2 regions of the Paenalcaligenes sp. genome follow, and region 1 is predicted to be linked to the other one. Evidence: predicted binding sites of a transcription regulator. Region 1 holds the regulator's gene; the other holds the start of a gene.
What was found. The regulator LexA, encoded in region 1, represses DNA repair genes until DNA is damaged. The targets are predictions, from matches to a motif close to ACTGTATNNNNATACAGT.

Region 1 (12,605 bases):
CGGCGTATACGGATTATCACTGGCTCATGGATTTCACCGAGAACCTTATCCGTGCGGCGGCAGTAGCTGCTTGTGGCTCGGCTCACGTACAGTATCAGGGCGAGGCATTACGTCTGGACCAGCCTTTTGACCGCCTAACAATTGTAGAGGCTATCCAAAAATACTTCCCTGACTACACCACAGAACAACTTAACGATATGGACTTTTTACGTGCCGAGTTACGCCGTAAAAAAGTGGATATCGATGCTCCTGCCTTTATGCATGCGGGCATAGGCGCTTTACAGTTAGCGCTTTTTGAAGAAACCGCCGAAGCCAAGCTCTGGCACCCCACCTTTATTGTTGACTACCCGGTCGAGGTTTCCCCTTTAGCCCGTGCGTCCGATCACGACCCAGCCATCACCGAGCGTTTTGAGCTCTTTATTACTGGGCGCGAAATTGCTAACGGTTTTTCTGAGTTAAATGACCCCGAAGACCAAGCGGCGCGCTTTATGGCTCAAGTCGAAGCCAAGGACGCGGGTGATGAGGAAGCCATGTATTATGATGCTGACTACATTCGCGCCCTTGAATACGGCATGCCGCCCACTGGCGGTTGTGGTATTGGTATAGACCGTTTGGTTATGCTGTTAACAGATAGCGCTAGCATTCGAGATGTGATTTTATTCCCACATTTACGGCGCGCCGAATAACCCCCATAAAAAATCCCGCTTGCCGGTTAGCATAGCGGGATTTTTTTATAAGCTATGCAGCTCATCACTGCATATAGCTGACAATATCAAACCTATACCATAAACGATTCGCCGCAACCGCATGCGGCTTTTTCATTCGGATTTTTAAATTTAAATGTGGCGCTTAAGCCTTGGCGCACGAAGTCAATCTCTGTGCCATCCACAAAAGGCAAACTACGTGGATCCACGAAAACCTTGACGCCATGATCCTCAAAGATGTGATCATTCTCATTTGCTTGATCTACATAATCCACATCATAAGCCATTCCGGAACAGCCGGTTAAGCGTACACCCAAACGTAGTCCTAACCCCGAACCGCGTTTTTCGATGTGTTTATTGATGTGCTCGGCAGCTTGAGCCGTCAACGTAATAGACATATAACACCTCTTAATGTGTAAGACTGGCAGATTGCCATGCCATCAAAATCTGTTGGATAGCCTCCTCGGCTAACCATGTACAATGAAGCTTTACTGGGGGCAATGCTAAATATTCTGCGATCCCTTGCGCCGAATAATCCCCAAGCGCTTGTTGATTTAAACCAATCAGCTGTTCACATAAAACATCTGCTGTTGCTATGCATGCACCACAACCGTACATTTTAAAGCGTGCGGCATCAATACAATGTGTCTGCTCATCAACCAACACAGACAGCTGAAGTACAGCCCCTTGATCTAACGACCCAACCTGAGCCTGCAAATACCGATGCTGAGCTTGGGGTGCTAATTCACCTTGGAACGTTGGCTGCATAAAACGAGCCATAACACGATTTGAATAAGCCATCCGCTGTCCTTATGCCATCATGGTTGCCGAAGCATCGGGCTGCCATACGGGTGAGAGCGCACGTAAGCGCCGCACTTGAGTGATGATTTCCGTTAACGCCGCTTGCACCTGCTCTTCGGTCGTCTGTCTACCTAAGCTAATACGTAACGCACTATGTGCCAACTGTGGGTCGCGGCCAATAGCTTGCAGCACATATGATGGCTCTAAACTAGCCGAATTACATGCTGAACCGCTGGATAAAGCTAACCCTTGTAAAGCCATCATCAAGGCCTCGCCCTCGATACCCGCAAAACTAATATTTAGGTTATGTGGTACCCGTTTGGTCACGGAGCCATTTAAATAAATCTGCGGTAAGGCCTCCTGCAACCCCTGCCAAAGCTGCTGTTGCAAACGCTGGATACGCGCATATTCTTGCGGCTGTTCTTGGAGCATTAGCTCAAAAGCATAACCCATGGCGACAATTTGGTGTGTGGCCAAGGTCCCAGAGCGGAAACCCCTTTCGTGCCCCCCACCGTGGATTTGCGCCACTAACCGCACGCGCGGTTTACGTCGCACATACAAAGCACCGATTCCTTTTGGAGCGTAAATTTTATGCCCTGAGAAAGACATAAGGTCCACCTGCAGCGTATCGACAGCTACGTCCACTTTACCTACCGCCTGTGCCGCATCTACATGAAACAACACATCTAGCTCGGCACAAAGCTGCCCAATGGCCTCAATGTCTTGTGTCACACCAATTTCATTATTCACCGCCATCACAGATACTAAGATCGTATCAGGACGGATGGCTGCACGCAGCTGCTCTAAGGTAATTAACCCCTCTGGATCAACGGCTAAATATGTGACCTCAAAGCCCTGCGTTTCCAAATAAGCACACGTGTCCAAGACCGCTTTATGCTCGGTATTAACAGTAATGATGTGCTTGCCTTTATCTGCATACGCTAAAGCCGCCCCTTTAATGGCCAGATTATTGGATTCAGTGGCTCCCGAAGTCCAAACGATCTCGCGTGGGTGCGCGCCAATACCTTGCGCAATTTGTGCGCGAGCTTTTTCTACAGCTTCTTCCGCATCCCAACCATAGGCATGACTCGAAGATGCTGCATTGCCATAATGCGTCGTTAGCCACGGCATCATGCGCTCTAGTACTCGCGCATCGATCGGCGTGGTGGCCGCGTAATCAAGATAAATAGGGTATGAGGCCGACAAAATAAACTCCTCTGTTTAGCAAGTGGCTTGCTGAGTGCGAATAGGAGCCGATACGCTTTGGGTTTTTTGCTGTTGGCGTACAGAAGCCTCGAGCTGGCGCATCCGCTGTTGATCCACTAAATCCTGCAGCGAAACCGAGTCTAAATAATCCACCATTTTACGGCTTAATGTCGCCCAGAGCTCATGCGTCATACATTGAATACGATTTCCTTGCTCATCGACCTCGCAATCGCCCTTGCCGCCACATTTCGTTGCGTCCAAAGGCTCATCCACAGCAAAAATAATATCCGCCACGGTAATATGACGCGCCAAGCGAGCCAAGCTATATCCCCCCCCGGGACCCCGAGTGCTTTCCACCAGCTCATGACGACGCAAACGGCCAAACAACTGCTCTAAATACGACAAGGAAATGCTCTGGCGTTCACTGATCTTTGCCAAGGTAACCGGACCGCTTTGTTGGCGCAAGGCCAGATCAATCATTGCTGTTACAGCAAAACGTCCTTTTGTGGTTAAACGCATAATGATGTCCTTGAAATAGTTGGTAAATGGCCAATAGCCCAGCTATACCCGACCAATTTAGTCTAGTATAACAAATACCCACTTATTCTGTAAGGGATTGCGAGGGATTAGTCTGATTTACACAAAAAAAGTTCCTAGGACAATAAGGCTTGCTCCTTGAGCTGTCGTAACTGATCACGAACATGTGCCGCCGCCTCGAACTCTAGGTTCTTAGCATGATCCAGCATTTTTTTCTCTAATCGCTTCAGCTCGCGCGCTAGGGTTTTTTCGTCCTTGATCGCATCCAAGGAAAGCTGTGACAAGGCCTCGAGCTCAACCTGATGAGGTGCAATTACCCCGTCAATCATATCTCGCACAGCCTTGCTCACACCTCGGGCAGTAATCCCGTGCTCTTCGTTAAAACGTAGTTGCTTTTCTCGACGTCGCTCGGTTTCATCCATGGCTTTACGCATTGAATCCGTGATGCGATCCGCATATAAAATCGCATGACCATGCAAGTGACGTGCAGCGCGACCAATAGTTTGAATTAAGCTTCGCTCAGAACGTAAAAACCCCTCTTTGTCAGCATCTAAAATAGCAACCAATGAAACCTCTGGAATATCCAGTCCCTCGCGTAGCAGGTTAATCCCGACCAAGACATCAAACACACCCAAACGCAAATCACGAATAATCTCAACGCGCTCTACGGTATCAATATCCGAGTGCAAATAGCGAACCTTTACCCCATGCTCAGCTAAAAAAGCACTTAAATCCTCTGCCATTTGTTTCGTGAGCGTAGTAATTAACACCCGTTCTTGGCGCGCTACACGCAACGTGATTTCGCCAAACACATCATCGACCTGCGTGGTAGCAGGTCGCACTTCGACCACAGGATCGACCAAGCCGGTCGGTCGCACTACTTGCTCTACTACCTGATCCGCATGGGCTTGCTCATAAGCCGCTGGCGTCGCCGACACAAAAACGGTTTGTGGCATACGCTGCTCAAACTCATCCATTTTCAATGGACGGTTATCTAACGCCGACGGCAATCTAAAACCAAACTGCACCAGGGTTTCTTTACGTGAACGATCCCCTTTATACATGCCCCCAATTTGCCCTATCGTCACATGACTTTCATCAATAAACATAATGGCATTTTTGGGTAAATAATCAATTAAGGTCGGTGGCGGATCGCCTGCTTTCGCCCCAGATAAATGACGTGAGTAGTTTTCGATCCCTTTACAAAATCCCAATTCATACATCATTTCCAGATCAAAACGCGTACGTTGCTCTAAACGCTGTGCCTCAACCAACATACCCTGCGCGGTTAACTCTGCCAACCGTTCTTTTAATTCGAGCTTTATGGTCTCTATGGCGCGCAAAACGGTATCTCGTGGTGTCACAAAATGCGAACCGGGATAAACGGTAAAGCGTGGTAGCTCTTGCTGGACTTTTCCTGTTAACGGATCAAATAAAGCTAATGTTTCAATCTCATCATCAAAAAGGGTTACACGTAACGCTTGCTCCGCATTTTCCGCTGGGAAAATATCAATTACCTCGCCTCGTGCTCGGAACATCCCCCGCTCAAACTCGGTATCATTGCGCTCATACTGCATAGCAACTAAACGTGCTAATAGCTCTTGGCGACCAATTTCATCGCCCACACGTAAGGTCAACACCATCGCATGATAGTCTGCCGGATTTCCTATACCATAAATACAAGAAACCGAGCCAACAATGATGGTGTCTGGGCGCTCTAATAAGCTTTTAGTCGCGGATAAGCGCATTTGCTCAATATGCTCATTGATGGAAGAGTCTTTTTCTATAAATAAATCCCGTGACGGCACATATGCCTCGGGCTGATAATAATCATAATAGGAAACAAAATACTCCACCGCATTCTTAGGAAAAAACTCTCGCATTTCGGCATAGAGCTGTGCTGCTAAGGTTTTATTAGGAGCTAACACAATAGCAGGGCGCCCACTACGAGCAATCACATTTGCCATTGTGTACGTTTTTCCTGATCCCGTTACCCCTAATAAGGTCTGATACATTAAGCCATCGTCCAAGCCCTCTGTCAGCTGTGCTATCGCTGTAGGCTGGTCGCCAGCCGGCGGATAAGGCTGAAATAATTGAAAAGGACTATTCGGATATTGTACGAATTGCGGCGTAAAGGTTTGCATACTGACCCCACATTGATAGATACTGCTATTATCCCATTATTTTTCATTCATTCGCACCCATTGCATTTTTGTTATGACTTCCCTCTTTGACAGCGTGCCCCAAGCTCCACGCGATCCTATTCTTGGGTTAAACGAACAATTCAACACAGACCCTCGCCCGCATAAGGTTAATCTTGGGGTTGGCGTATACTATGATGCCCAAGGACGTATGCCCTTATTACCCGTAGTCGCTCAGGTCGAACAAGACCTTGCTGAACAATCTGCAGCGCGAGGCTATCTTCCCATCGACGGGATTCATAACTACAACCTAGGCGCACAACAGCTGCTTTTGGGCAGTACATCGAGCCCCCTCACAGAACAGCGTGCTGTAACGGTACAAAGTCTAGGAGGTACCGGCGCTCTGAAACTTGGTGCCGACTTTTTACAAAGCCTCTGCCCCAACGCTACCGTAGCTATTAGTAATCCCAGCTGGGAAAACCATCGGGCCCTATTTGAAAAAGCTGGCTTTACAGTCGTTGAGTACCCCTATTACGATGCCAATACTCGGGGTTTAGATTTTGAAGCCATGTGCTCTTTTTTAGAGCAACTACCCGACCAAAGCATTGTGGTCTTGCATGCCTGCTGTCATAACCCCACAGGCATTGACCCCACTGCTGAGCAATGGCAAGTGCTCGCCGAACTATTAGTTGCCAAGCAGCATATTCCTTTTATGGATATTGCTTATCAGGGCTTTGGCACCGGTCTAGCCGAGGACGCAGCCGCCGTACGTTTGCTCGCCGAACAAGGCATCCCCATGTTAGTAAGCTCCTCGTTTTCCAAATCATTTGCTTTATATGGTGAACGTGTCGGTGCATTAACTGTTATCACCACAGACGCCGCACAAAGCCCACGCGTATTAAGCCAGCTTAAGCGCCTAGCACGCACGAACTACTCAAATCCTCCTACTCACGGTGCTAAAATCGTCAGCACCGTTTTTGGGCAGCCTGAACGCTTCCAGCAGTGGACACAAGAGCTACAACACATGCGAGAGCGCATTCAGTCCATGCGCCAACAGCTTGTTATTAAACTCAAAGAACACGGTGTTGTACAAAACATGGACTTTATTTTGCAGCAAAAAGGCATGTTCTCTTATTCCGGTCTTAGCCAAGAACAAGTCCACACCTTACGCGACGAAGACGCGATCTATATTTTAGACACCGGCCGTATTTGTGTAGCAGCGCTCAATGCACATAATATAGACACTGTCGCCGCAGCTATTGCACGAGTTTTACGTTAAGCATAGAAAAATCGCCGGCTACGCCGGCTTTTTCTTGCTTTTTCTAAGTATTTAGTTAACAATTAAACTGTATAAAATATCAGTTTAATGGTCACGCTGTGAAACTAACCGCTCGTCAACAACAGATCTTCAATCTTATTCGCTCTGAAATCCAACGCACAGGGTTTCCACCAACGCGTGCCGAAATCGCCCAAACCTTTGGCTTTAAATCCGTCAATGCCGCAGAGGACCACCTTAAAGCCTTGGCGCGCAAGGGTGCGATTGAGCTGATCTCGGGTACCTCTCGCGGTATTCGTCTCTTAATTGATCCGCCCGCCTCGCCTTCCAGCTCCTCTATTTTGCCTATTATTGGGCGTGTAGCAGCCGGTAACCCTATTCTTGCCGCCGAGCACATCGAACGCGAAGTCGGTGTAGAGCCTGCTCTCTTTAGCCAAGCCCCAGACTATTTATTACGCGTACGTGGTTTAAGCATGCGCGATGCCGGCATTTTAGATGGTGATTTACTCGCCGTTAAAAAAGCTACTGACGCCCGCAATGGTCAAATTGTAGTAGCACGCCTAGGCGACGAGGTCACTGTCAAACGTTTACAGCGCACAGCTAACGGCTTAAATTTACTTCCTGAAAACCCCGACTACGAGCCCATTATTGTTCGAGCCTCTGATGATTTTTCCCTCGAGGGCATCGCAGTTGGTCTCATCCGCGACCAAAGCTTTAACTAAATAACCAAATAAAAAAAACCCTCATGCTACAACATAGAGCATGAGGGTCTTTTACGCCTTAAGACTATACAAAGCTTAGTGCTTCGTTAATCCCCCAGCTGTCTCTGTGCTGCTTTTCGCCGCTACGGCCTCTGCAGTAATGCGTGCGAGCTCCTCATCCGATAAAGGCGTTGGCATTTTTTCTAATGCGACCTCTAGCACTCGATCAATCCAGCGTACTGGGATAATTTCGAGCGTATTTTTCACATTATCAGGAATCTCAGCCAAATCCTTTACGTTTTGCTCAGGAATCATGACAGTTTTAATCCCACCACGTTGGGCTGCTAGTAGTTTCTCTTTCAAACCACCAATTTCAAGCACTTCCCCGCGTAAAGTGATCTCTCCTGTCATCGCCACATCAGCACGAATAGGAATACCGGTTAACGATGACACTATCGCTGTGGTAATCGCAATCCCTGCCGAAGGCCCGTCTTTAGGGGTAGCCCCATCAGGGAAGTGGACGTGCAAATCGCGCTTTTCGAAAATCGGACTTGCAATCCCCCACTGCTGGGCCCGTGAACGTACTACCGTACGTGCGGCTTCTACAGATTCCTTCATGACATCGCCAATAGAGCCTGTGCGTTGAATATTACCTTTACCGGGCATATCTGCAACTTCGATAGTGAGTAAATCCCCACCTACCTCTGTCCACGCCAACCCCGTTACCTGGCCCACCTTGTTTTCGGTCTCCGCTACACCAAAATCGTAGCGGCGTACCCCAAGGTAGTCATTCAGATTTTCACTGGTGACCACTAGCGCTTCAGCCTTGCTGCCTTTAGGTAGCAAGAGGAATTTATGCACGGCCTTACGGCAAATTTTACTAATCTCACGCTCTAAAGAACGCACCCCGGCTTCACGGGTGTAGTAACGGACAATATCCCGCACCGCGTCTTCGGTGATCTCCAACTCGTTGTCTTTGACCCCATTGTTTTTCATTAACTTTGGAATCAAGTGCTGAAAAGCGATGTTTACCTTTTCGTCCTCGGTGTAACCGGATAAACGAATCACTTCCATACGGTCTAATAAGGCCGGGGGAATATTTAAGGTGTTGCTGGTTGCAACAAACATCACATCCGATAAATCAAAATCCACTTCAAGATAATGGTCTTGAAAGGTGTGATTTTGCTCAGGATCTAGGACCTCGAGTAATGCAGAGGCAGGATCCCCACGGAAATCCGCTCCCATCTTGTCGATCTCATCCAACAAGAACAAGGGGTTACGCACACCAACCTTGCCCATATTTTGCAGGATTTTACCAGGCATAGAACCAATATAGGTACGGCGGTGCCCACGTATTTCGGCCTCATCACGTACACCACCTAAGGCCATACGCACGTATTTACGATTTGTCGCCTTAGCAATGGACTGCCCTAATGAGGTTTTACCCACCCCGGGTGGCCCAACCAAACATAAAATAGGGGCTTTCAGCTTAGAGACGCGCTGCTGTACTGCCAAGTATTCAATAATGCGCTCTTTGACTTTCTCCAAACCATAATGATCGGCATCCAGTACTTTTTGCGCATTTTCTAACGAATTATTAATGCGGCTGCGTTTGCGCCATGGCAACCCCACCAAGGTGTCCAAATAGTTGCGCACCACGGTGGCTTCAGCCGACATGGGCGACATCATCTTTAGCTTCTTTAGCTCCGCTTCTGCTTTTTTCTGAGCATCTTTAGGCAGCTTCGCTTCCTCGATACGCTGCTCAAGCTCTTCGATCTCTGCACCGTCCTCGCCTTCGCCCAATTCCTTTTGAATTGCCTTCACTTGCTCATTCAAATAGTAATCGCGCTGGCTCTTTTCCATTTGTTTTTTCACACGGCCACGGATCCGCTTTTCGACTTGCAAAATATCGATTTCGGTTTCTAGCTGTGTTAATAATGCTTCAAGACGGTCCACCACCGCTACCGACTCAAGCATGGACTGTTTTTGCTCAAGTTTTAACGGAAGATGTGCGGCAACGGTATCGGCCAATCGACCAGCTTCGTCAATTGCACTTAAAGAAGTCAGAATTTCCTGCGGGATTTTTTTATTGAGTTTAACGTACTGCTCGAACTGCGCCACCACAGCACGACGCAAAGCCTCGGCTTCGGCGAGCTCATCAGTTGTGCTTTCTACAGCTACCGCAAAGCCGCTAAAGTGGGTTTCGTTATCTACAACCTGTTCAATTTTGGCGCGCTCAACCCCCTCGACAAGGACTTTAACTGTGCCATCGGGGAGCTTAAGCATTTGTAGAATCGTTGCCGCACAGCCGATTTCATACATATCGTCGGCGGTGGGCTCGTCTTTGCTAGCCGTTTTTTGCGCCACCAACAAAATGGTGTTGCCTGACTCCATCGCTAGTTCTAATGCTTTAATGGAGCGTGGACGTCCAACAAATAAAGGAATCACCATATGCGGAAACACCACGACATCGCGCAACGGCAACAGTGGCAATTCCTTGGATTCCATAGTTAAAATCTGGCTTGCAGACATAGTAATTTCCTTTTAATTACCTACAGACCACAAGGGGAAGCAAGATAGCTTCCCCCGTGGTTCTAGCTTCTGACTTACAGATTGTGGCAAATCGGATAATTTCAAGTATCAAAAGGTACCGAATGATGCGTATCCAGTCAGACTACGCCACCGCATTTTGATCGGATGCGGTTTGGCCTGAGGTTTGATAGACCAAAACGGGCTTGTCTTTGCCCTCTACGGCGTCTTTAGTCAAGATGACCTTGCTCACATTTTGTAAAGACGGTAGGTCATACATGGTGTCTAATAGTGATTTTTCAACAATGGAGCGCAAACCACGTGCGCCCGTGCGACGTTTAATCGCTGCTTGCGCAATGCTTTGTAGTGCGGCGTCCTCGACCTCTAGCTCCACGCCTTCGATTTCGAAAAGCTTTTGGAATTGTTTAATTAAGGCGTTACGAGGCTCCGTTAAAATACGAATCAACGCTTCTTCATCCAGCTCTTGTAAGGTAGTGACAACAGGCAAGCGCCCGACCAGCTCTGGAATCAAGCCAAATTTAATCAAATCCTCGGGCTCGACCTCGGCGAAAAGCTCTCCCACCCCACGCTCGCTTTTTACACTGACTTTTGCACCAAAGCCAATGCCGGATTTTTCCGTGCGATTTTGAATCACTTTTTCCAGACCATCAAACGCACCACCGACAATAAATAAGATATTGGTGGTATCGACTTGAATAAAATCTTGGTTAGGGTGTTTACGCCCCCCTTGTGGCGGTACCGAAGCCACTGTGCCTTCGATAATTTTTAATAAAGCTTGTTGTACGCCTTCTCCAGAGACATCACGGGTAATAGAAGGGTTATCTGCTTTACGAGAAATTTTATCAATTTCGTCAATGTAAATAATGGCACGTTGTGCTTTTTCTACATCGTAATCACATGATTGCAAGAGCTTTTGGACGATATTTTCCACGTCCTCGCCCACATAACCGGCTTCGGTTAGGGTGGTAGCATCTGCCATCACGAATGGTACTTTTAGCATACGCGCTAAGGTTTGAGCTAACAGTGTTTTGCCTGAACCCGTGGGCCCAATCAGCAAAATATTACTTTTGGATAGCTCTACATCACCAGCGGCACTTGTATGCTGAATACGTTTATAGTTGTTGTAAACCGCCACAGCCAGATTACGTTTTGGTTGATCTTGACCAATAACATAATCATCTAAGAAGTGTTTGATTTCTTGCGGCTTGGGTAACTGCGTACCGAGTAATTCTGCCGTGCTCTGCTCTTGTTTGTCCTCTAGGATCATCTCATTGCAGAGGCTAATGCACTCATTACAAATGTAGACTTCGCCAGGACCTGAAATAAGCTTTGCTACTTCGCTTTGTGTTTTATTACAAAAAGAGCAGTGTAGGGCTTTATCGTCGGCCGAATGTTTGTCGGACATAAGAATATACAGTCAAAAAGTGCGGAAAACCGCAAATGGCATGGGCATAGCGGCGCTTGTTATCGCGCCGCTGCTAATTAATTATCGTCAGAACGATGTGTTAGTACCTGATCTATCAGACCATAGCTAACCGCCTCTTGGGCATCCATGAAACGGTCTCGCTCTGTGTCTAAGGCAATCTGCTCTATGCTTTGACCCGTATTGTCGGCCAAAATTGCATTCAGGCGCTCACGCAAGCTTAGAATTTCCTTGGCTTGAATCTGGATATCCGTCGCTTGACCTTGGGCTCCGCCCGATGGCTGGTGAATCATAATACGCGAGTTAGGCAGAGCAAAACGCTTTTCTTTTTTACCAGCGGCTAAAAGAAAGGCCCCCATGCTAGCTGCCATGCCCGTGCATAATGTCGACACATCGGGTTTCACAAACTGCATCGTATCGTAGATAGCCATACCCGCATACACCGACCCACCAGGCGAGTTGATATATAACGAAATATCTTTATCTGGGTTTTCCGACTCTAGGAACAACAACTGCGCCACAATTAAGTTTGCGGAGTGGTCATTAACCGGCCCAACCAAAAAGATAATGCGTTCACGCAATAAGCGTGAGTAAATATCATAAGAACGCTCTCCGCGGCCAGACTGCTCCACCACAATAGGCACATAGCCCAGCCCCGTAGGGGTCACGGACTGCCCACCGTACATGGAAGCATAGAAGTCGATAAAACGAGACGACATTAGTTATTTCCCATTAGTTGCTCAAACGCGACGTCTTCATCGGTAACTTTAGCTTGGGATACAACATGTTCGACCACGTTGTCTTCCAATACGATCGCTTCGATTTCTGCACGACGTTGGGCGTCTGATAAGTAGTAGCTGATCACCTGTTCAGGCTGCTCGTAGTTTTGAGCAAACTCCTCGATGCGAGCACGTACTTGCTCGGGCGTCGCTTTTAAGTCGGCTTGCTGTACGAGCTCGGAAAGCAACAGACCCAAACGTACACGACGCTCGGCTTCGTCTTTGAAGATTTCCTCGGGAATAGGCATGGAGTCAGCATTAGGTAAACCACGTTGCTGAAGCTCCTGACGTGCCATCGCTACACGATTCTGAACTTCGTTATCTACCAGCGCTTTAGGAATATCAAATTCAGAGGCTTTTAATAAAGCATCCATCACGCTGGCTTTGGTGCGAGCTTGAACACGAGCCTTGGCCTCACGTTCAATGTTAGCACGTACGTCTGCCAACAAGGCATCGATATCGCCTTCGGCTTGCCCTAGCTGCTTAG
Region 2 (10,375 bases), on a different contig from region 1:
CCTCTTGATACGGTACAGATTTCAGAGGAATTGATTCGACGTTTTGATCGTTCGGGACCACGTTATACTTCGTACCCTACCGCAGATCGCTTTCAAGACGACTTTAGCTCGGATCATTATATAACGGCTTTAACTCATCGTCAGCAATTTGTCAGCCCGCCCCCGTATTCGTTATATGTTCACCTGCCTTTTTGCGCTTCACTTTGTTATTTTTGTGCCTGTAATAAAATAATTACTCAGGATCAAAGTCGTTCGCGCCATTATGTTGATACGGTTTTACAGGAATTACAACTGCTAGCGCCTTATTTGGGTGAGCAGCGTTTAACAGGACAGCTGCACTTGGGTGGAGGCACACCGACTTTTTTACCCGCTGAAGAGCTTAAACGGCTAATGCAGGGGATTCAGCAGCAGTTTCATTTCGAACCTAGCGCAGAGCTAGGTATCGAGATTGACCCGCGTACGGTAAATGCTGAGACTCTTTCTTACCTAGCAGAGCTGGGGTTTAATCGTACGAGCTTTGGGGTGCAAGATTTTCATCCTCTGGTTCAGCAAGCGATTAATCGCGTTCAACCCTTAGAAATGGTAGAAATGGCCATGGCGGCAAGTCGAGCTGCTGGGTTTGAGTCAATTAATACGGACTTGATTTACGGGTTACCCAATCAAACACAAGAGACGTTTGCACAAACAGTTGAAGCGCTATTATCTTTGCGACCAGACCGTATTGCTCTTTATAACTATGCCCACTTACCACAGCGTTTTAAAGCACAGCGTTTGATTAATGCCGACTTATTACCTTCAGCTGATGAACGATTGGCGATTTTTTTGATGGCGGCCCAGCGTTTATTGGACGCGGGCTATGAGTACATTGGTTTAGATCATTTTGCCTTACCTGAAGACGAGTTGAGCCAAGCTCGCTTAGATGGAAGCTTACATCGTAACTTCCAAGGTTATACAACACGAGCACAAAGTGATTTGATTGGTCTAGGGGTATCGGCAATTGGTAAGGTCGGTGGTACGCATGTACAGAATCAGCGCTCGCTCAAATCTTATCGCTCAGCCATTGAGGCAGGCCAGTTGGCAACATTTAGAGGGTTGGTGATGAGTGCTGAGGATGAGCTTCGTGCCGAAATTATCATGACTTTAATGTGTAGCATGCGTGTGGATTTTGCCTCGCTTAGTCAACGCTATCAATTGGATGTGGCTGAGCATTTTGCCGCAGAACGTGCCGTTTTAGCACCCTATCAGGAAGCGGGTTTAATACAGGCCGACGCACATCATATTCAGATCACTGCTAAGGGGCGATTATTTGTACGCGCCATTAGTATGGTATTTGATGCCTACCTGACTCAGGCGACAGCAGCTACCTATTCACGTTTGATTTAACTAGGGGTCATCATGTCCTTGATGTCTGAAGCGCTTTTACTTTCACCTAAACGGTTGGCGGCACATCCTTTATTTCAAGGTTGGAGCCCAGATGCATTAAAACAGCTTTTTGCTCAGTCGGAATTTTTGCAATTTGAGTCAGGGCAGTTTTTGTTTAAGCGTGGGGGTCACTGTGACGCTTTTTATGTTATAGATAGTGGTCAGGTGCAGTTACAAATGCGCTCACCAGCAGGCAAGGTAAAGGTGTTCAATTGCCTTAAAGCAGGTGAGAGTGCCGGAGACGCTTACCTATTAATGAACAGTGTTTATCGCGTAGATGCCATGGCACTGGATTCGGTGCGAGTGCTAAAGATTACTGCTGAGGCATTTTTTGGTTATTTAGCGCAACAGCCGGCTTTAATGCGACATTTATTGGCGACACTGAGTGAGCGTTTGCATCAGCTGTTGGGGGATGTGTTAACAGCGAATTTGCATTCAGGCACTCAGCGCGTTATTTGTTACCTGCTTGGGGATTTGCCTTTGAAAAATGGGGTGAAAACGACGCTGCATTGTTCTAAAGCGCAAATTGCGGCAGCACTAAATTTAACCCCTGAGCATTTTTCGCGCATATTGCATGACCTGTCCAGCCGCGGTTTTATAGCGGTGGACGGGCGTCATATTATGTTTTTAGATGTCGATGGCCTCTGCGAATATCATCGTTAGGCTTCAGCCTTTTCGCCACCCAGGGCATTTAGTAGTTCTTGTAATAAATGATTTAGCTCACTGCACATGAGGAAAAAGGCCGCATCAAAGGCTTGCGCTTCGTCCTCGTAATGGGGGTCTTGTGTTGAAGTTAATAAATCCGTTGCTGCTAAGCGTTTGATCTCTAAGCCATCGCTAAGTACAAAAGAGATTTTGTCGGCCCACGTCAGTGCAAGACGGGTGCACTGTTTACCTTGAGAAATATGATGTCGGATTTCCTCGTTGTCTAGACTGTGACGGGCATAACGAATCACCGCTCTGCTGTCTCCGCTGGCGCGCAGCTCTGCATCTTGATCAATGCTAAATGGATAGGGGGCCTCGGCTTGAGCGAGCCAGCCAGTCATGGCTGTGGTAGGGGCTAGTTCGGTATAAACGGGTAAAGCAGGAAAAAGGGTAAATGTTTTGGCTAATAAGCCCATAACCTCATCGGCAGTCGCAGCAGCGGCAGCATCCACAGCCAACCAGCGGTTTTCAGGATCGATCCAGACGTGAGTTAGCCTTTCTATGCTGAAAGCACGTGGCAGAAGTTCAGTAATAAGATCCTCTTTGAGTTCTTTCATTTGCTTGCGGCCTACTTTATAGCCTTGTTCTGCCTCTTTATCTTTGGCGCGGGCACGAGCAATTTGATTAACTACAGTGGTTGGCAGCAGTTTTTTTTCTGCTTTAACACAAAGAAGGATTTGCCCATTAACGCGATGTACTAAATCTGCGTTTTCTTGTACGGGTGCCCAACCTATGCTGACAGGGTCTTGGCTACTACCGGGAGTAAAGGCTTGGCTAGCAATAGCGTCGTCAATGTGCTCGGCATCCCAGTCAGGATGGAGGCGAAAAAAGCGTAAATTTTTAAACCACATAATGCTGCAAGAAAATTTAAGAATAAAAAAGCATTGTACGCATAAATGCCAAGTGACGGGTAAGGGGTGGTACTTTTTACCTATGGTGAATAATGCGTACAGATAAAATAATGTAAATGCGCTAAGCTTAGGGTGCAAAATGAATCGTATCTATGCCAACATGTAGGCATAGAAAGTAGATATCTGTATATTTATACAGTATAATAGGTTTTTACTGGAATGGGGCATGCCCCTAACTCTAAAGGACATTTACATGGATGATAAGCGCAATAAAGCCATTGCTGCCGAACGCGAAAAAGCCTTAGCTGCTGCACTGTCTCAAATTGAAAAACAGTTTGGCAAAGGCTCCGTCATGCGCTACGGGGACAATCAGGTTGAGCATGATATTCAAGTTTGTTCCACTGGCTCTTTAGGTTTAGACATCGCTTTAGGGGTGGGAGGTCTACCTCGGGGTCGGGTCATTGAAATCTATGGCCCCGAATCCTCAGGTAAAACCACCCTGACGCTTGAAGTCATCGCAGAGATGCAAAAGCTAGGTGGTACATGTGCTTTTGTGGATGCTGAGCATGCGTTAGATGTTCAGTATGCCGCCAAGCTTGGTGTAAATTTAAATGATTTGCTTATTTCCCAACCCGATACGGGCGAGCAAGCGCTAGAGATTACAGATGCACTGGTGCGTTCCGGTTCGGTGGACTTAATTGTCGTAGACTCGGTAGCCGCTTTAACCCCCAAAGCCGAAATCGAAGGTGATATGGGTGATTCGCTACCGGGCTTGCAAGCTCGCCTCATGAGCCAAGCATTGCGTAAGCTTACTGCAACAATTAAACGTGCTAATTGCATGGTGATATTTATCAACCAAATTCGCATGAAAATTGGGGTGATGTTTGGCAGCCCTGAAACCACTACTGGTGGAAACGCGCTAAAATTTTACTCTTCTGTGCGCTTGGATATTCGCCGTATTGGTTCAATTAAGCGTGGCGATGAGGTGGTTGGTAACGAAACGCGGGTTAAAGTCGTTAAAAACAAAGTGGCTCCACCTTTTAAACAGGCTGAATTCGATATTATGTATGGGGGCGGCATCTCACGTGAAGGCGAGATCATTGACCTAGGGGTACAGGCGGGTATTGTGGACAAAGCAGGTGCTTGGTATAGCTACGAGGGCACACGCATTGGCCAAGGCAAAGACAATGCACGCGAATACCTTAAAGAGCATCCTCATATGGCGCGTGATATTGAAAACAAAGTACGAGCCCATCATGGCATTACATTGCTGGAGCCCGTAGAAGCTCCAGTAGCTTCTACCCCTGAAGCAAAGGCGGCGGAAGACGAAAAATAATATATGTCTGATTGGGAGTTTTTTCAGGATGACGAGAACTTTGAGCAGCTGGAAATCACCTCTGCTCAAACTCCGTCACCTGCACCGAAAAAAGCAGGTCCCTCACTGAAAGCCCGTGCGATCGACCTGCTTTCTAGGCGCGAGCATTCTCGTGTGGAGTTACGGCGCAAGCTATTACGCCACGCCGAGGATCCAGATCAGGTAGATAGCTTGCTCGATGAGCTTGCGCAACAAAATTGGCAATCCGATGAGCGCTTTGTGCGTAGTCATCTTAATCGACGCGCCAATAAATTTGGCACGTATCGCTTATTGCAAGAATTGCGTCAACATGGTGTAGATGAAAACCATATTCAAGCGGCACAGACTGACCTAAAAGAAACGGAGTTTGAGCGAGCTTATGACATCTGGGAACGGAAATTTGGCCAAGCGCCCACCGATCAAAAAGCCTATGCAAAACAATACCGTTTTATGGCAAACCGTGGATTTGGATCGGAGGTGTTACGCCGTATCTTAGAGCGCTTTAACGATTCCTTTTAAGTGCTGAAAACATGTCTGTTGGGCTTGTTCTAAAAACGCCACCATATAGTCTGCATCGCTATCTTCACTCCGTTTGGCTGCATAGAGTGTGCGCCAAATTCCATTTTCTCCCAATTTGGCCGTGCGTAGCCACGGGTTTTGTTGATATTCAGCTAAAGCCCAATTAGGAAGGCTGGCAACACCTCGTAAACTGGCGACCAGTTGCATAATGATGGGAGTTAGTTCTGCTTTGCGGATTTCCGCGGGTTCGATGTCGGCGGGATCTAAAAACTGGGTGAAAATATCTAAGCGTTGTTTTTCTACGGGATAAGTAATAAGTGTTTGATCTGCTAACTGCTCTGGTTCAATATAAGCATACGTGGCTAAAGGGTGTTTGGCAGCCATCACCAACACGAGCTCGTAGCGAAATAAAGGGGTGTAGTCGATTCCAGCCAGAGGTTGAGGGTCAGAGGTGATCACCATGTCTAAGTCACCGCGTAATAGCGCGGGCAATGGTGCAAAAGAAAAAGCGGCAGAAAGATCTAGGCTAACGTCAGGCCAATCGGCACGAAACTGATCCAAGGTGGGCATGAGCCATTGGAAACAAGAGTGGCAATCTATGGCTAAATAAAGCCGACCTGTACGACCAGCCGCTAAGCGTTGTAGTTCGCGTTCTGTTGCCCGAATTTTAGGTAGTACCTCGTCGGCAAGGGCCAAAATGCGCAAAGCTGCTGTTGTTAGGCGCGCTGGGCGTGTGCGTCGGTTTAACAGTTGTAATTTGAGTCGGACCTCTAGGTCGCGTAGCTGATGTGATAAAGCGGATTGGGTGACGTGCAAGGTTTCAGCCGCCTCTTGGAGGCTTCCGGTGGCACGAATAGCGCTCAGCGTTTCAAGATGACGAATTTCAAGCATGATTTTAGTTGAGTTTTATTCATATAGTGTTTGTGGGATTTGATTTTTTATTTTGGCATATATCCTAGACAATAGTAAGTATGGTTTGCTTAATTGCATTTTCCTTATTTGCTTATGGGGTTTAGGTATATGACTGTTTTTCATAATCTGGGTTTTCCGCGCATTGGTAAACAGCGCGAACTAAAAAAAGCGGTAGAGGCATATTGGAATCAAGAGCTGTCGCAAGAAGCTTTGCAACAAGAAGGCGCACGACTACGCCAAGCACATTGGCAGCTGCAACACGAGGCTGGGGTTAAATGGGTACCAGTGGGTGATTTTGCCTGGTATGACCACATTTTAGAGTGGACCACAACCTTAGGGGTGGTGCCGGCACGGTTTCAGCATCCAGTCGGAAGCAGTGTGGATTTGGATACGTTATTTCGGATGGCGCGTGGTCGAGCCCCTCAAGGGCAGCCTGCAGCCGCTTGCGAGATGACGAAGTGGTTTGATACGAATTATCACTACATTGTGCCAGAGTTAGAGGCGAATCAGTCTTTTTATCTTGCACGCGAAAGTTTATTTGATCAGGTGGCTGAAGCTCAGCAAGCCGGGTTTGAGGTTAAACCTGTGATTCCAGGACCATTAACATGGTTGTGGTTATCAAAAGGGGATAGTTTTAGTGAGGGGGCGGGGGATGTGGCTAAATTACAGCTATTACCTGCTTTGCTTACGGTGTATATAGAAATACTCGAACGCTTAGCAGCCCAGGGAGTGGAGTGGGTGCAAGTGGATGAGCCGGCTTTAGTACTGGACTTACCTCCTGCTTGGTTACAAGCCTATGCGACTGCTTATGAGCAGCTAGCACAAAGCCCTGTTAAATTACTGGTGGCGACTTATTTTGAAAGTATTGCGCATCATATTGATACGGTAAAACAGCTTCCTGTCGCTGGTTGGCATATTGATATTGTGCGCGCACCTCAACAGCTAAACGCTGTAGTAGAAGCCTTAGGGGCAGATCAGGTGCTGTCAGTAGGGGCGATTGATGGGCGTAATATTTGGCGTTCAGACCTGGATGCGTTAAGTCGCCAATTACAAGTGGTGCGTGCGCAGCTCGGATCGCGACTTTGGATCGCTCCTTCTTGTTCGTTGTTGCATGTGCCGGTGGATGTAAGCAGTGAAACGGGTCTAGATGAAGAATTAAAAAGCTGGCTGTCTTTTGCTGTGCAGAAACTGGAAGAGTTGCGCTTATTGACTGCGCTTTTAGAGGGGACGGTTTCGGACGCAGATCAGAAATATCTGCTTGCACAGAGATCTGCTTTGCAAAGTCGCGCACATTCAGCACGTACGCATAACCCTGAGCTGCGAGCGAAGCTGAAAAAAATAGATCAGATCTCACGTACTCGTACGCCTTTTGCTGAGCGTATTCACGTGCAACGAAAACATTTAAATTTGTCGGCTTTTCCCACTACAACTATTGGGTCTTTTCCACAAACCAAAGAAATACGTCAGTTACGACGCGATTGGCGAGAGGGGAATGTGAGCGATGCGGCGTATGAAAAAGCCATCCAAGCAGAGATTGAGCGCGTCATTCGCTTCCAAGAGGAAATAGGCATCGATGTGTTGGTGCATGGCGAGGCAGAACGTAATGACATGGTTGAGTATTTTGGTGAACTGCTTGCTGGTTTTGCTTTTACTCAAAATGGTTGGGTGCAAAGCTATGGTTCGCGTTGTGTCAAACCTCCGATTATTTTTGGTGATGTGTTACGTCCCGCGCCTATGACGGTGGCTTGGTCGGCTTATGCACAATCTCTAACAACGCTGCCAGTAAAAGGGATGTTGACTGGTCCGGTGACAATGCTGCAATGGTCTTTTGTGCGTGATGATCAGCCTCGCAAAGAGACATGCCAGCAGTTAGCGTTGGCTTTGCGTGATGAGGTATTAGATTTAGAGGCAGCGGGGATACAAGTTATTCAAATTGATGAGCCTGCAATTCGAGAAGGGCTGCCGCTGCGCCGTGCTGACTGGGAGGCCTATTTGCAATGGGCAGTGGATTGCTTCCGCCTTAGCACTAGTGGAGTAAAAGATAGTACGCAGATTCACACTCATATGTGTTATTCCGAGTTTAATGACATCATGCAAGCCATTGCGGCCATGGATGCGGATGTCATTACGATTGAAACCTCACGCTCTAATATGGAGTTGTTAGAGGCGTTTGAAGACTTTCATTACCCGAATGACATTGGCCCTGGCGTGTATGATATTCACTCGCCTAATATTCCACAGCAAGAGTGGATGGTTAGCTTAATGCAAAAAGCTGCACAAAAGCTCCCTGCAGAGCGATTATGGGTGAATCCTGATTGCGGCTTAAAAACGCGAGGTTGGCCTGAAACCCAGGCGGCTTTGCTAGAAATGGTTGCCGCTGCACGTTATTTACGCCAACACTTATAGCCTAAAGCTATAGGGTTAAAGCTTATTATGCCCCTTAGCCATGATATGGTCATGGAAAAGGGGTTTTTTTGTGGAATTCACTCTATAGGCTGACATATTGCTGACAAAAGTGAGGAAAATTGCAGCCTTAGGGGGTAGGTGCGTTATACTTAACTGGTTTTTGTTGTTTGTCTTTGCTTAGGTGTTTTCTGTATGTCTCTGTCAACCACATCAGTGAAACGCTCGCCTTTACATAAACGGGCTGTGACCGTAGAGGTATTTGAGCGAGAGGATGGTCTGTGGGATCTAGATGCTGTCTTGGTTGACACCAAATCGTATGATTTTCCCCTATTCGAAGGTGGGGTACATCCCGCAGGGCAGCCGGTTCACCATATGCTGTTGCGCATTACTATCGACGACAGTTACACCATTGTAGATGCCGCGGTTCAATACGAAGCGGCGCCTTATAAAATCTGTGCCACTATCGCTGATGACTATCGGCAATTGATCGGTCTAAATCTCTTACGTGGATTTAGGCACGATGTGCGTGCGCGTTTGGCGGGGCGATATGGTTGTACGCATATGACAGAACTTACGAATGTCTTGCCTACTGCTGCGGTGCAGGGGATTGCTACTCGCTTGAATCGAATCAAGGCAACAACACAGCAGCAGGATAAACGCCCATTTCATATTGATGGGTGTCATGCCTTACGTGCAGATGGTGATATTGTTCGGGTTTACTATCCTAAGTGGTACGAGAAGCCCGATACGTAGTGTTTTTGCTTGTTTGTTGCAACGCAGCAAATGAGCAATTTTTTTAATGTGTTCTTAGACTGACAGGTACTAAATGAAAATTCATGAATATCAGGGCAAAGCACTGTTAAGAAAGTACGGTGTAGCGGTGCCAGAAGGCATTCCTGCATTTTCCGTCGATGAAGCAGTTGCTGCGGCCGAAAAGCTAGGGGGCCCAGTTTGGGTTGTTAAAGCGCAAATTCATGCCGGCGGTCGTGGTATGGGTGGCGGGGTGAAATTAGCTCGCTCAATGGACGAGGTTAAGCAACTCGCTAACGAAATTCTTGGGATGCAGCTGGTCACACACCAAACCGGTCCCGAGGGACAAAAAGTACGTCGTTTGCTTATTGAAGACGGCGCGGATATTAAAAAAGAATACTACGTAGGTATTGTGACGGATCGTGAGTCGCAGCGCGTATGCGTGATGGCCTCTGCCGAAGGTGGTATGGAAATCGAAGAGGTAGCGGCCACTCATCCTGAGAAAATTCTCAAGGTTTTTGTGGATCCAGCTACGGGCCTAACTACCGAAGAAGCCATGGGTCTTGCAGCAGGGATTGGTATTCCTGAGGCTTCGCAAGCACAAGCAGCCGATCAGTTCAAAAAACTGTATCAGGCTTACTGGGATACCGATGCTTCGTTGGCTGAAATCAACCCATTGATTTTGACTGGCTCGGGCGACATCATGGCGTTGGATGCAAAATTCAACTTTGATACGAACGCACTGTTCCGTCAGCCTGAAATCCTTGAGTACCGTGACTTAGACGAAGAAGATCCTGCAGAAGTAGAGGCCAGCAAATTTGATTTGGCCTATATCCAACTGGATGGCAATATCGGTTGTTTGGTGAACGGCGCTGGTTTGGCGATGGCAACCATGGATACCATTAAGCTATTTGGTGGTGAGCCTGCAAACTTCTTGGACGTTGGTGGTGGTGCTACCGCAGAAAAAGTGACTGAAGCTTTTAAAATCATGTTGAAAAACGATGATGTGAAAGCCATTTTAGTGAATATTTTTGGCGGTATTATGCGCTGTGATGTGATTGCCGAAGGGGTAATCGCAGCGTGCAAGGCGGTGAACTTAGATGTGCCTCTTGTGGTACGTATGAAAGGAACCAACGAAGAGCAAGGTAAGAAAATGTTGGCCGAGTCTGGTTTACCTATCATTAGTGCTGACACCATGGCCGAAGCAGCAACCAAAGTTGTGGCGGCTGCCAAATAACCGGAAAGGATTTATTTCATGTCAATTCTAATTAATAAAGATACCAAGGTCATTACACAAGGTATTACAGGTAAAACCGGTCAGTTCCATACACGTATGTGCCGTGAGTATGGTAACGGGATGGAAGCTTTTGTAGCGGGCGTAAACCCTCGTCGTGCTGGTGAAGACTTTGAAGGGGTACCTATTTACGCCACCGTTAAAGAAGCCAAAGCAGAAACC

Region 2: a site for LexA is predicted at 3,161-3,178, ahead of recA (recombinase RecA). Genes of this name have one in related genera too.

Annotation. Positions count from the first base shown of each region.
Region 1 is NZ_JASLIX010000006.1:8,980-21,584, reverse strand. Features, by position in the region: partial or broken gene lysS (lysine--tRNA ligase) at 1-686, shown strand, start outside; gene iscA (iron-sulfur cluster assembly protein IscA) at 779-1,102, opposite strand; gene Q1V74_RS00415 (iron-sulfur cluster assembly scaffold protein) at 1,113-1,505, opposite strand; gene Q1V74_RS00410 (IscS subfamily cysteine desulfurase) at 1,515-2,711, opposite strand; gene Q1V74_RS00405 (Fe-S cluster assembly transcription factor) at 2,727-3,230, opposite strand; gene uvrB (excinuclease ABC subunit UvrB) at 3,365-5,392, opposite strand; gene Q1V74_RS00395 (amino acid aminotransferase) at 5,466-6,668, shown strand; gene lexA (transcriptional repressor LexA) at 6,740-7,387, shown strand; gene lon (endopeptidase La) at 7,463-9,898, opposite strand; gene clpX (ATP-dependent Clp protease ATP-binding subunit ClpX) at 10,041-11,321, opposite strand; gene clpP (ATP-dependent Clp endopeptidase proteolytic subunit ClpP) at 11,399-12,058, opposite strand; gene tig (trigger factor) at 12,058-12,605, opposite strand, start outside.
Region 2 is NZ_JASLIX010000019.1:980-11,354, reverse strand. Features, by position in the region: gene hemN (oxygen-independent coproporphyrinogen III oxidase) at 1-1,383, shown strand, start outside; gene Q1V74_RS01130 (Crp/Fnr family transcriptional regulator) at 1,396-2,085, shown strand; gene Q1V74_RS01125 (recombination-associated protein RdgC) at 2,082-2,978, opposite strand; gene recA (recombinase RecA) at 3,232-4,314, shown strand; gene recX (recombination regulator RecX) at 4,318-4,851, shown strand; gene Q1V74_RS01110 (LysR family transcriptional regulator) at 4,825-5,742, opposite strand; gene metE (5-methyltetrahydropteroyltriglutamate--homocysteine S-methyltransferase) at 5,872-8,169, shown strand; gene Q1V74_RS01100 (DUF2889 domain-containing protein) at 8,362-8,922, shown strand; gene sucC (ADP-forming succinate--CoA ligase subunit beta) at 8,996-10,156, shown strand; gene sucD (succinate--CoA ligase subunit alpha) at 10,175-10,375, shown strand, end outside.